4 regions of the Ewingella sp. C233 genome follow, and region 3 is predicted to be linked to each of the others. Evidence: predicted binding sites of a transcription regulator. Region 3 holds the regulator's gene; each other region holds the start of a gene.

Region 1 (2,203 bases), 240 kb from region 3:
GTTAATCTCTTTGGCAATCAGCATCATCAGCGGAAAATCATTGACCGCACCGCCCATGCCTACCTGTACCAGCGTGCCGCGGGCGCGGGTCACTTCCAGACAGCGGCGGATGGAGGACGGGTGACCTGACGCATCGAAAGAGACATTGAAATAGCCTTTTTCAGCCTGATATGCAGTGAAGTCGCCATTTGCGGCATCGAGCGCTTGGGTCGCGCCGACGGCCAGTGCCAGCGTGCGGCAGCGTTCACTGGGGTCAGTGACGATAACTTCTGCCGCGCCTTTGGCAATCGCTGCCAACACAATCAGGCAGCCAATCGGGCCGACGCCGGAAACGAAGACCGTTTTCCCGCTGATATCACCAGCCTGATTGACGGCATGAATGGCGACGGCCAGCGGTTCAGCGAACACCATCAGGCGGTCACTGACCTGATTGTCGTAAGGAATACACTGGTCGCTGCCGACAATTTTGTACTGCGTGAAGGCGCCGTTAATATGAGGGAAATACATGGCGCTGCCAAAGAATTTCATGGTAGTGCACTGGTTTTCATCGCCGGAAAGGCAGTATTTACAGGCTTTACACGGCTTGCTGGGGTTGAGTGCGACTTTTTGGCCAGGTTTCAGCCGGTCAGTGTCTGATTTTTCCACCACACCGACCACTTCGTGGCCGAGCACCATCGCTTCGCGTACCTTGAAGTCGCCGACCTGACCGTGCTCATAATAGTGCAGATCGGAGCCGCAGATACCGCCACGGGTCACTCTGACCAGCGTTCCCTGGCCCTGGTAGTCGATCTGCTGATCGACCACGGAGACATCTTTTTTACCGGTGACGACGCAGGATTGGGTGTCAATATTCATCTTTTTTCGCTCTTTATTGGGCGCCGCTACAGCAGCGTTGACGGCAGGATAGGGACCAGTAAAGAGCGTTTAGCCGGGCAGAAATGTGACCGGTATCACTTTAAACCGTGTTACGAAAAGCTGTTACCCAGAACATGAACGGCCTCAACATTTACACCGCTTTTTTGCGCGAATAACCGAGAATAAAATGCGTGATCACTCCCCCCGCCAGACCCCAGAAGGCGGAACCCACCCCGAGCAGCGAAAGCCCGGACGCGGTGATCAGGAACGTAACAATGGCCGCATCGCGCTGACTGTCTTCAGCCAGTGCCCGGTGCAAGCTGCCTGAGAGGGTCCCGAGCAGCGCCAGCCCCGCGATGGTGTGGATCAGCGGCGTGGGCAGCGCGGTAAACAGCATGCCTATCGAGCCGCCAAACAGACCAGCCAGCAGATAGAATCCGCCCGCCGCCACCGCCGCCATATAACGCTTTTTCGGGTCAGGATGCACCTCTTCACCCATGCAGATTGCGGCGGTAATGGCAGCGATACAGACGGTAAAACCGCCGAACGGCGCTAAGATCAGAGCAACCAGCGCGGTCCAGGAAATCAGTGGGGAAACCGGCAGGTTATAGCCGTGGGCTTTCAGGGTGGCGATGCCCGGCGCGTTCTGTGACGCCATCGTGACCACAAAAAACGGAATACCGATGCCGAGCAGGGCAGCCAGTGAGAAGTGCGGCATCACAAATTCCGGTGTGGCAAAAGTCAGTGCCCGGCCCTGCAATGCGATATTGCCCTGCCATGCGGCAACAATCAGCCCGGCGGCCAGCGTCAGGACGATCGTGTAGCGGGGCAGCAGGCGGCGGGCCAGCAGATAGACCAGACACATTGCGCCCGCCAGCGGGAAATTGCTTTGCAACGAAGTAAAGGCGTCCATCCCGAAGCGCAGCAGGATGCCGCCGAGCATCGCCGCCGACAGCGCCTGCGGAATAGAGTGCATCAGCCGGGCAAACAGGCCGGTGACGCCGCACAGCAAAATTAATCCAGTGGCGAAAATAAACACCCCGATAGCGTCGTTAATCGACGTGCCGGGCAGGCTGGTGACTAACAGCGCTGCGCCCGGCGTGGACCAAGCCGTGACGACCGGCGTGCGGTACCAGAGCGACAGCCCGATGGACGTCACGCCCATGCCGAGGCCGAGCATCGTCAGCCACCCGCCGATTTGCACCACACTCGCCCCTGCGGCTTCGGCAGCCTGAAAGATGATCGCCGCCGAACTGGTATAGCCCACCATTACCGCCACAAAACCGGCGATCACGGCGGAAAAGGTGAAATCCTTTAATCGGGAGGTCATGAGTGAAAATCCTTCTGG
Region 2 (2,203 bases), on a different contig from region 3:
TGCTGGTCATCGCGGATGATGCCTAAATCCAGCACCGTACAACCAATCTGCTCGAGCATCAGGCGCACGGCAAAACGGTTGGTATCATAAATCTGGCCTTCTTGTAGCGGCGTGCCGACCGGTTGCAGTTCGTCTCCGGTGGAGAAAATCGCCACCTTCAGCGGTTTGAATACCTCAACGTGCTCCACGCCGAGCGAAGCCAGCAGGGGTAATTCGGCAGCGCCAAGACGCACGCCTTGTGCCAGCACGCTGTCGCCCTGTTTGATGTCATCGCCGATGAGGCGGATGTTTTGACCTTTTTGCACGGCGGCGGTTAACCGCACGCCCGCTTCTGTCACTTCGGTCTGCTCCTGCATGATCACCGCATCTGCGCCCGCAGGCACCGGTGCGCCGGTCATAATGCGGATACAGCTTCCGGCTGGCCATTCACCGTGGAAAGGCGCACCGGCGAAGGCTTTACCTGCTACCGGCAGCACAGCGCCGTCGTGCAGGTCGGCGGTGCGCAGGGCATAACCGTCCATCGCCGAGTTATCAAACGGCGGCACAAACACGGGTGAACGCACCGGTGCGGCGGTGATACGCCCGGCGGCGGCGGCCAGCGGCACGGACTCAACGTCTTTGTCTGTTTTAGCGGGAGTATGGGCGCGCATTTTATCCAGCGCGTCCTGCAATGAGATCAAACCGGCGGTATTGAATTCCATCTTTAAATTCCTTGTAGTGCCCTGCACGACTGGCGGCAGTGAAGTGTGGCAAAAAACATTCCGCTATTATGTCAGAGTAAAGAGTGGCTGAGAAATCGCGCTGACCAAAAACTGCCGATGCAAAAAACGACAGCTTTTTCCCAAAAATTGAGATCGATCCCAAAACTAAGCTGAAAACCTGCGTATGATTACCGCCAGTTATGTGACTTGGTTCACAAATAAATGTCGAGCGCCAACGGGAGTTGCATCGTGATGAAAAGAAACCGCCATCAAGCCATTCTCCGGTTGGTGGACCAGCATGAAGTGGTACAGGTCAGTGAACTGGCGCAGTGGCTGGAAGTGAGCCTGGAAACTATCCGTCGCGACCTCAGCGAGATGCAGGATCAGGGGCTGATTTTGCGCCGCCACGGCCGTGCTCGTCGTCTGATTCAGCAACCCGTCACCGGCTGGATGAACAGTTTGCAGCGCGCCCCGCAGCTGTAATTCATTTCGCAGGATTTAAGAATGCAAAAGGGAAGACATCGCTGTCTTCCCTTTTTTCATGTCCGCAGAAAATTGATGAAACAAACTTGTCAGATACAGATAAAATCTTCGTCACATTATTCGTCACCTTATAGATGGGAAATTTTTCATGGATGATTCACAAGATAAACTCGGTAATTCATTAATTTGTCTGGGTTTGTTTTTCTTATGGTTTATGGTGTCGTTTGCCGTCGCTTTGTTTCCAGCCGCCAAATTACTGATCGAAAATGGCTACGATGTATTTGTATTCCATGTGATTGAAACCTTGTTGATGGGCTATTTATTACTGCGATACCGACAACTTGGCCTGGATGTACACGTCGGTTCGCCAGATCGCGGCATGTTTTTACACTTTGGATTGGCGATTGTCGGGCTGACTTGTATTACACCATTTTTTGCACCGCCCGAGGCCTGGGTCTCAGGATTTTTAAATTATTCATCCACAGCTGATATGACCCGCATTTTGACTCTGCTGGTCATTGCGCCGATTGGTGAGGAAATTGTTTTTCGGGGTTTCCTGTTACAGGCATTTTTGTTGTGGGGCGGTAATGTGGCCAAAATTGGCATCGCTATTAGCGCTGGGCTATTCGCGATGGTGCACTGGCAATATACCGATCCGATCTCTTTCGTAAGTCTTTTTATGAGCGGTGTTTTGTTGGCTTACGCGCGGATAAAAAGTAATGGGCTGCTACTGCCTGTGACTTTGCATATGCTGATTAACGGTATTGGTCTGCTGGCTATTTTGACGGGAAACGTTTGAAATTTGAGGAAATAAGGAGAGAGGCAGTTTAAAGCCTCTCTCTTGTGAACTTCTCACTTTTACTCAGCTTTTAATGCGCAGGCTGTTGCTCAAACCCTTCCGCCTTGCTGTTGACGCAGGCCAAAATCAGCGCGACCAGCAGGAATACGTAGGAGACCGTTGCGGTGTTCAGTGCCCAGAACAAGCCGTAGTGGCTGTAAACCAGTGATGACAGGGTGGA
Region 3 (2,203 bases):
AGTCGGCGGAAATGCCAGTGCGCACCGACTCTGTGGTCTGCGGGCTGAATCTGGTATTGCAGTCGGATTACCTGACCATTGTGGCGCGGGCGATGGGAGCGCCGTTCGGATTAGAGGGCAAATTGCATCTGCTGCCGATCGATAGCCTGCCGCAGGCGGAATACTGCGTACTCTATTCGCAAAAATCGCCGCTAACCTTTGCGGCGCGACGATTTCTGGATTTACTGCGGGCCCATTGTCTGGCTTATCGCTGGTAAAGCCTTATTCCGGTTCCACTACTTCAAAACTGTGCGTTATCGATGCGGCTTTCCCCAGCATCAGAGAAACCGAGCAATATTTTTCAGCAGAAAGCGCCACCGCGCGCTCGACGACTTTGTCGGACAAGTTCTTGCCAGTCACAATAAAGTGCAGGTTGATGTGCGTGAACAGACGCGGCGCTTCTTCACGGCGTTCGGACGTCAGCTTCACTTCGCAGTTCTGCACATCGTTGCGGCCTTTTTGCAAAATAGAGACGACGTCGATAGCGCTGCAACCGCCTGCCGACATCAGCAACATTTCCATCGGACTTGGGGCTTTATCGCCCGCATTGCCGTCCATCAAAATCTGGTGACCTGACGCAGATTCACCCAAAAACGTCAGTCCTTCAACCCATTTTACCCGTGCCTGCATGTGCCTTACTCCTGGTATAAATATTCAGCCAAATTTATCTCAGACTACCCTTTTAGGCAAAAACCGGCAACGTAACCCGATCCCCATCATGCTGAAGCGAGACAACAGAAGACACCCGCGCAAACCTGTGCTACAAACGAAGCCGATACACACTTTTCAGTAAATTGCGGTGATGGGTTTGTGGTTTTCACATGAAACCACGGTGCTAACAACAATAATAACGCTGTTTCACTCCGACTCCCGCTTGCAGCATTACTGGACAGTTCTTATGCTAAAAGGGCGCGTACTTTTTAAGACGCCGTACAGGGAACTCTGAGCCCTGTGATTTTGGGCAGCGATAACAACAGAGGATAATAGCTAATGGTTCTCGGCAAGCCACAAACAGACCCTACTCTCGAATGGTTCCTGTCTCACTGTCATATACATAAGTATCCTTCCAAAAGTACGCTGATTCACCAAGGTGAAAAAGCCGAAACGCTTTACTACATCGTGAAAGGGTCGGTTGCCGTCCTGATTAAAGATGAAGAAGGCAAAGAGATGATACTTTCCTACCTGAACCAAGGTGACTTCATCGGCGAGCTGGGACTCTTCGAAGAAGGGCAGGAACGTAGTGCATGGGTTCGTGCTAAATCTGCCTGTGAAGTGGCTGAAATTTCTTATAAAAAATTCCGCCAGTTGATTCAGGTTAATCCGGACATTCTGATGCGCCTTTCCGCTCAGATGGCGACACGCTTGCAAGTGACTTCAGAGAAAGTGGGTAACCTCGCCTTCCTCGACGTGACGGGCCGTATCGCGCAAACCTTGCTGAATCTGGCAAAACAACCGGATGCGATGACCCATCCGGATGGTATGCAGATCAAAATCACCCGTCAGGAAATTGGTCAAATCGTCGGTTGTTCACGCGAGACGGTGGGTCGCATTCTCAAAATGCTGGAAGATCAGAGCCTGATCTCCGCACACGGTAAAACGATTGTCGTTTACGGCACCCGTTAATTCCCTGAAAAACGGCGCGGCAGGCAACTGTCGCGCCGTTTTTATTGGGAAATAGGGATACAACACAGTGATAGCGCGGCTGAAGAAGCAACGCATGACGTTATGGCGTCGTTTTTTTTACCATCCCGAAGTCAACTATGCCCTGCGCCAGACGCTGGTGCTGTCTATTCCTGTGGCGATTGGCTGGATGCTCGGTCAGTTGCAAATGGGACTCTTATTTTCTCTGGTCCCCGCCTGCTGCAATATCTCCGGCCTTGATACCCCGCATAAGCGCTTTTTCAAACGCCTGATCGTGGGGGGCTCTCTCTTTGCTTTCAGCAGCCTGATGCTGCAACTGATGCTGGTGAACTGGCACGTTCCGCTCCCGCTTATCATGCTGTCGTTCGCGCTGGTGCTTGGCGTGACGGGTGAAATCAGCCCGCTGCACGCCCGTTTGCTGCCCGGTGCACTGGTCGCCACCATCTTCACACTCAGCATGGCAGGCGTGGTGCCTGTCTGGCATGCGCCCCTGTTGTATATCGTCGGTACCGCCTGGTACGGG
Region 4 (2,203 bases), on a different contig from region 3:
TCTTCGGGGATTTTAATGCCCGATTTCAGGCACTCCTGTAACACACCAACGGCAATATCATCATTGGTGCATAACACAGCGTTAACTTGCGGATAGAGCTGCCGCGCCAGCGCCAGCATCCCGGCTCCTATGGAGACGGAAGAGACTTTATTCGGCGTGATATGCATGGGTTCGAGATTGCGTTCCTGCATTGCCCGGCTATATCCCTGATAGCGTTTTTTATCGCGGGCATCTGACATTGAGCCGAAATAGACCACGTGCTGTTTACCGCTGGCGAGCAGCGTGACTGCCATGTCATACCCGGCCTGAAAGTTGTCGAACCCGACGGCAATGCGCCCGTGCGTATCATCGAGATCCATCACCTGCGCCACCGGGATCGCAGCGGCATTCAGATATTTATCAGCTTTCAGGGTGTGCACGGAGTCAGTGAGAATCAGGCCCGCCAGCTGATAGGTCAGCAAATTGATGATGTGCTCTTCTTCGCGCTCTTTGCTGTACTCGTAATTGACCACCAGCGTCTGGTAGCCCTGCTGAGACGTAACGGACTCAATACCAGCCAGCAGATCCGAGAAAATCTGATTATTGAACGACGGCACCAGAATACCGATGCGCGGGGTTTTCTGTGGGCGCTCGGCATCTTCCAACGGATACCCCACCTCTTCCATGACTTTGGTGATGCGCTCGCGGGTTTCTGGCGACACCTTTTCAGGAGTACGCAGAAAGCGGCTGACAGTCATTTTTGTCACGTCGGCGAGTAACGCGATATCTTGCAGTGTGACGCGCTGGTTTCTCATCCGCGAGGGTCCTGTGTTAAGAAAAGGTATGCTGAATTAATAAGCCTGATTATGCAGCAAAAATGGCAATAACATGTTAGCAAAATGATAGGGATCACGCTTGTGGTAACAGAGTTTGTTAACACGGAGTAGAGTGATCTGGGTCACAGTTTGCCCGCCGATAAACCGTTTAAGTGTGAAGTAACTTTTATCTGCGGACATTCATCATGACAAATCTCTTCTCGCTCGATAACAAAAAAATTCTGGTCACCGGCTCCACGCGGGGTCTGGGCTTCCTGCTGGCAAAAGGGCTGGCACAGCACGGCGCCGAAATTATTGTTAACGGAACATCACCGGACACGACCGCCCGCGCCGCAGAAGCCCTGCGTGCCGAAGGTTTTATTGTCCATCCGGTATCCTTTGATGTCACCGACAGTCAGGCGGTGAACAAGGCGATTGACCATATCGAGAAGGAGATTGGTGCGATTGATGTGCTGGTTAACAACGCCGGTATTCAGCGCCGTCATAAATTTACCGAGTTCCCGGAAAAAGACTGGGACGACATCATTGCGGTTAATCAGAAATCAGTCTTTCTGGTATCACAGGCGGTGGCCCGCTATATGGTCAAACGTGAGAAGGGCAAAATAATCAACATCGGTTCGATGCAAAGCGAGCTGGGCCGAGACACTATCACCCCCTACGCGGCGTCCAAAGGGGCGGTAAAAATGCTGACCCGCGGCATGTGCGTTGAACTGGCGCGCTATAACATTCAGGTTAACGGCATCGCGCCGGGCTATTTCAAAACCGATATGACGCAGGCGCTGGTGGACAACAAAGAGTTCTCTGACTGGTTGTGCAAACGCACTCCGGCCGCGCGCTGGGGCAATCCGGAAGAGCTGATTGGTGGCGCGGTTTACCTCTCTTCTAAAGCTTCTGATTTCGTCAACGGGCATCTGCTGTTTATCGATGGCGGCATGTTAGCGGCGGTATAAAAATGACTAAAATTGCATTAATCACCGGCGGCGGTAGCGGCATTGGGTTGAGTGCGGCCAAAGCACTGGCGGCAGGGGGATTCACGGTGATTATCACCGGGCGCAATCTGTCGAAACTTGAGCAGGCCGTAGCGCAGTTTCCTGACGGGCAGGCGGTGGCGCGGCAGTTGGATGTCACCAGTCCGCCGTCGGTTGAGGCATTGTTTGCTGAGATTAAAACGACCTTCGGGCGGCTGGACCTGTTGTTTAACAACGCCGGAACCAACGTGAAAGATGTACCGATTGAGCAACTGGCGGTGGAGGACTGGCTGGCAGTGATCAATACCAACCTGACCGGTGTGTTCCTGTGCACCCGTGCGGCTGTCGGTTTGATGAAACAGCAAACCCCAATGGGCGGGCGCATTATTAATAATGGATCGATATCAGCCCAGTCGCCGC

Evidence for each region. Region 3 encodes CRP, which controls carbon source genes, mostly activating them, when cyclic AMP is high. Its sites were predicted from a motif close to ATGTGANNNNNNTCACAT; they were not measured.
Region 1: idnD (L-idonate 5-dehydrogenase) is a predicted target of CRP. The motif match lies at 939-956, and genes of this name have one in related genera.
Region 2: ACZRKO_RS03095 (DeoR family transcriptional regulator) is a predicted target of CRP. The motif match lies at 902-919, and genes of this name have one in related genera.
Region 4: idnO (gluconate 5-dehydrogenase) is a predicted target of CRP. The motif match lies at 926-943, and genes of this name have one in related genera.

The regions. Positions count from the first base shown of each region.
Region 1 is NZ_JBUZRI010000004.1:263,494-265,696, reverse strand. Features, by position in the region: gene idnD (L-idonate 5-dehydrogenase) at 1-855, opposite strand, end outside; gene ACZRKO_RS18740 (benzoate/H(+) symporter BenE family transporter) at 1,007-2,185, opposite strand.
Region 2 is NZ_JBUZRI010000001.1:658,102-660,304, forward strand. Features, by position in the region: gene moeA (molybdopterin molybdotransferase MoeA) at 1-701, opposite strand, end outside; gene ACZRKO_RS03095 (DeoR family transcriptional regulator) at 954-1,184, shown strand; gene ACZRKO_RS03100 (lysostaphin resistance A-like protein) at 1,333-1,983, shown strand; gene tsgA (MFS transporter TsgA) at 2,054-2,203, opposite strand, start outside.
Region 3 is NZ_JBUZRI010000004.1:22,715-24,917, forward strand. Features, by position in the region: gene ACZRKO_RS17730 (LysR substrate-binding domain-containing protein) at 1-257, shown strand, start outside; gene ACZRKO_RS17735 (OsmC family protein) at 262-669, opposite strand; gene crp (cAMP-activated global transcriptional regulator CRP) at 1,030-1,662, shown strand; gene ACZRKO_RS17745 (YccS/YhfK family putative transporter) at 1,757-2,203, shown strand, end outside.
Region 4 is NZ_JBUZRI010000001.1:2,113,005-2,115,207, reverse strand. Features, by position in the region: gene ACZRKO_RS09620 (LacI family DNA-binding transcriptional regulator) at 1-794, opposite strand, end outside; gene idnO (gluconate 5-dehydrogenase) at 1,001-1,765, shown strand; gene ACZRKO_RS09610 (SDR family oxidoreductase) at 1,768-2,203, shown strand, end outside.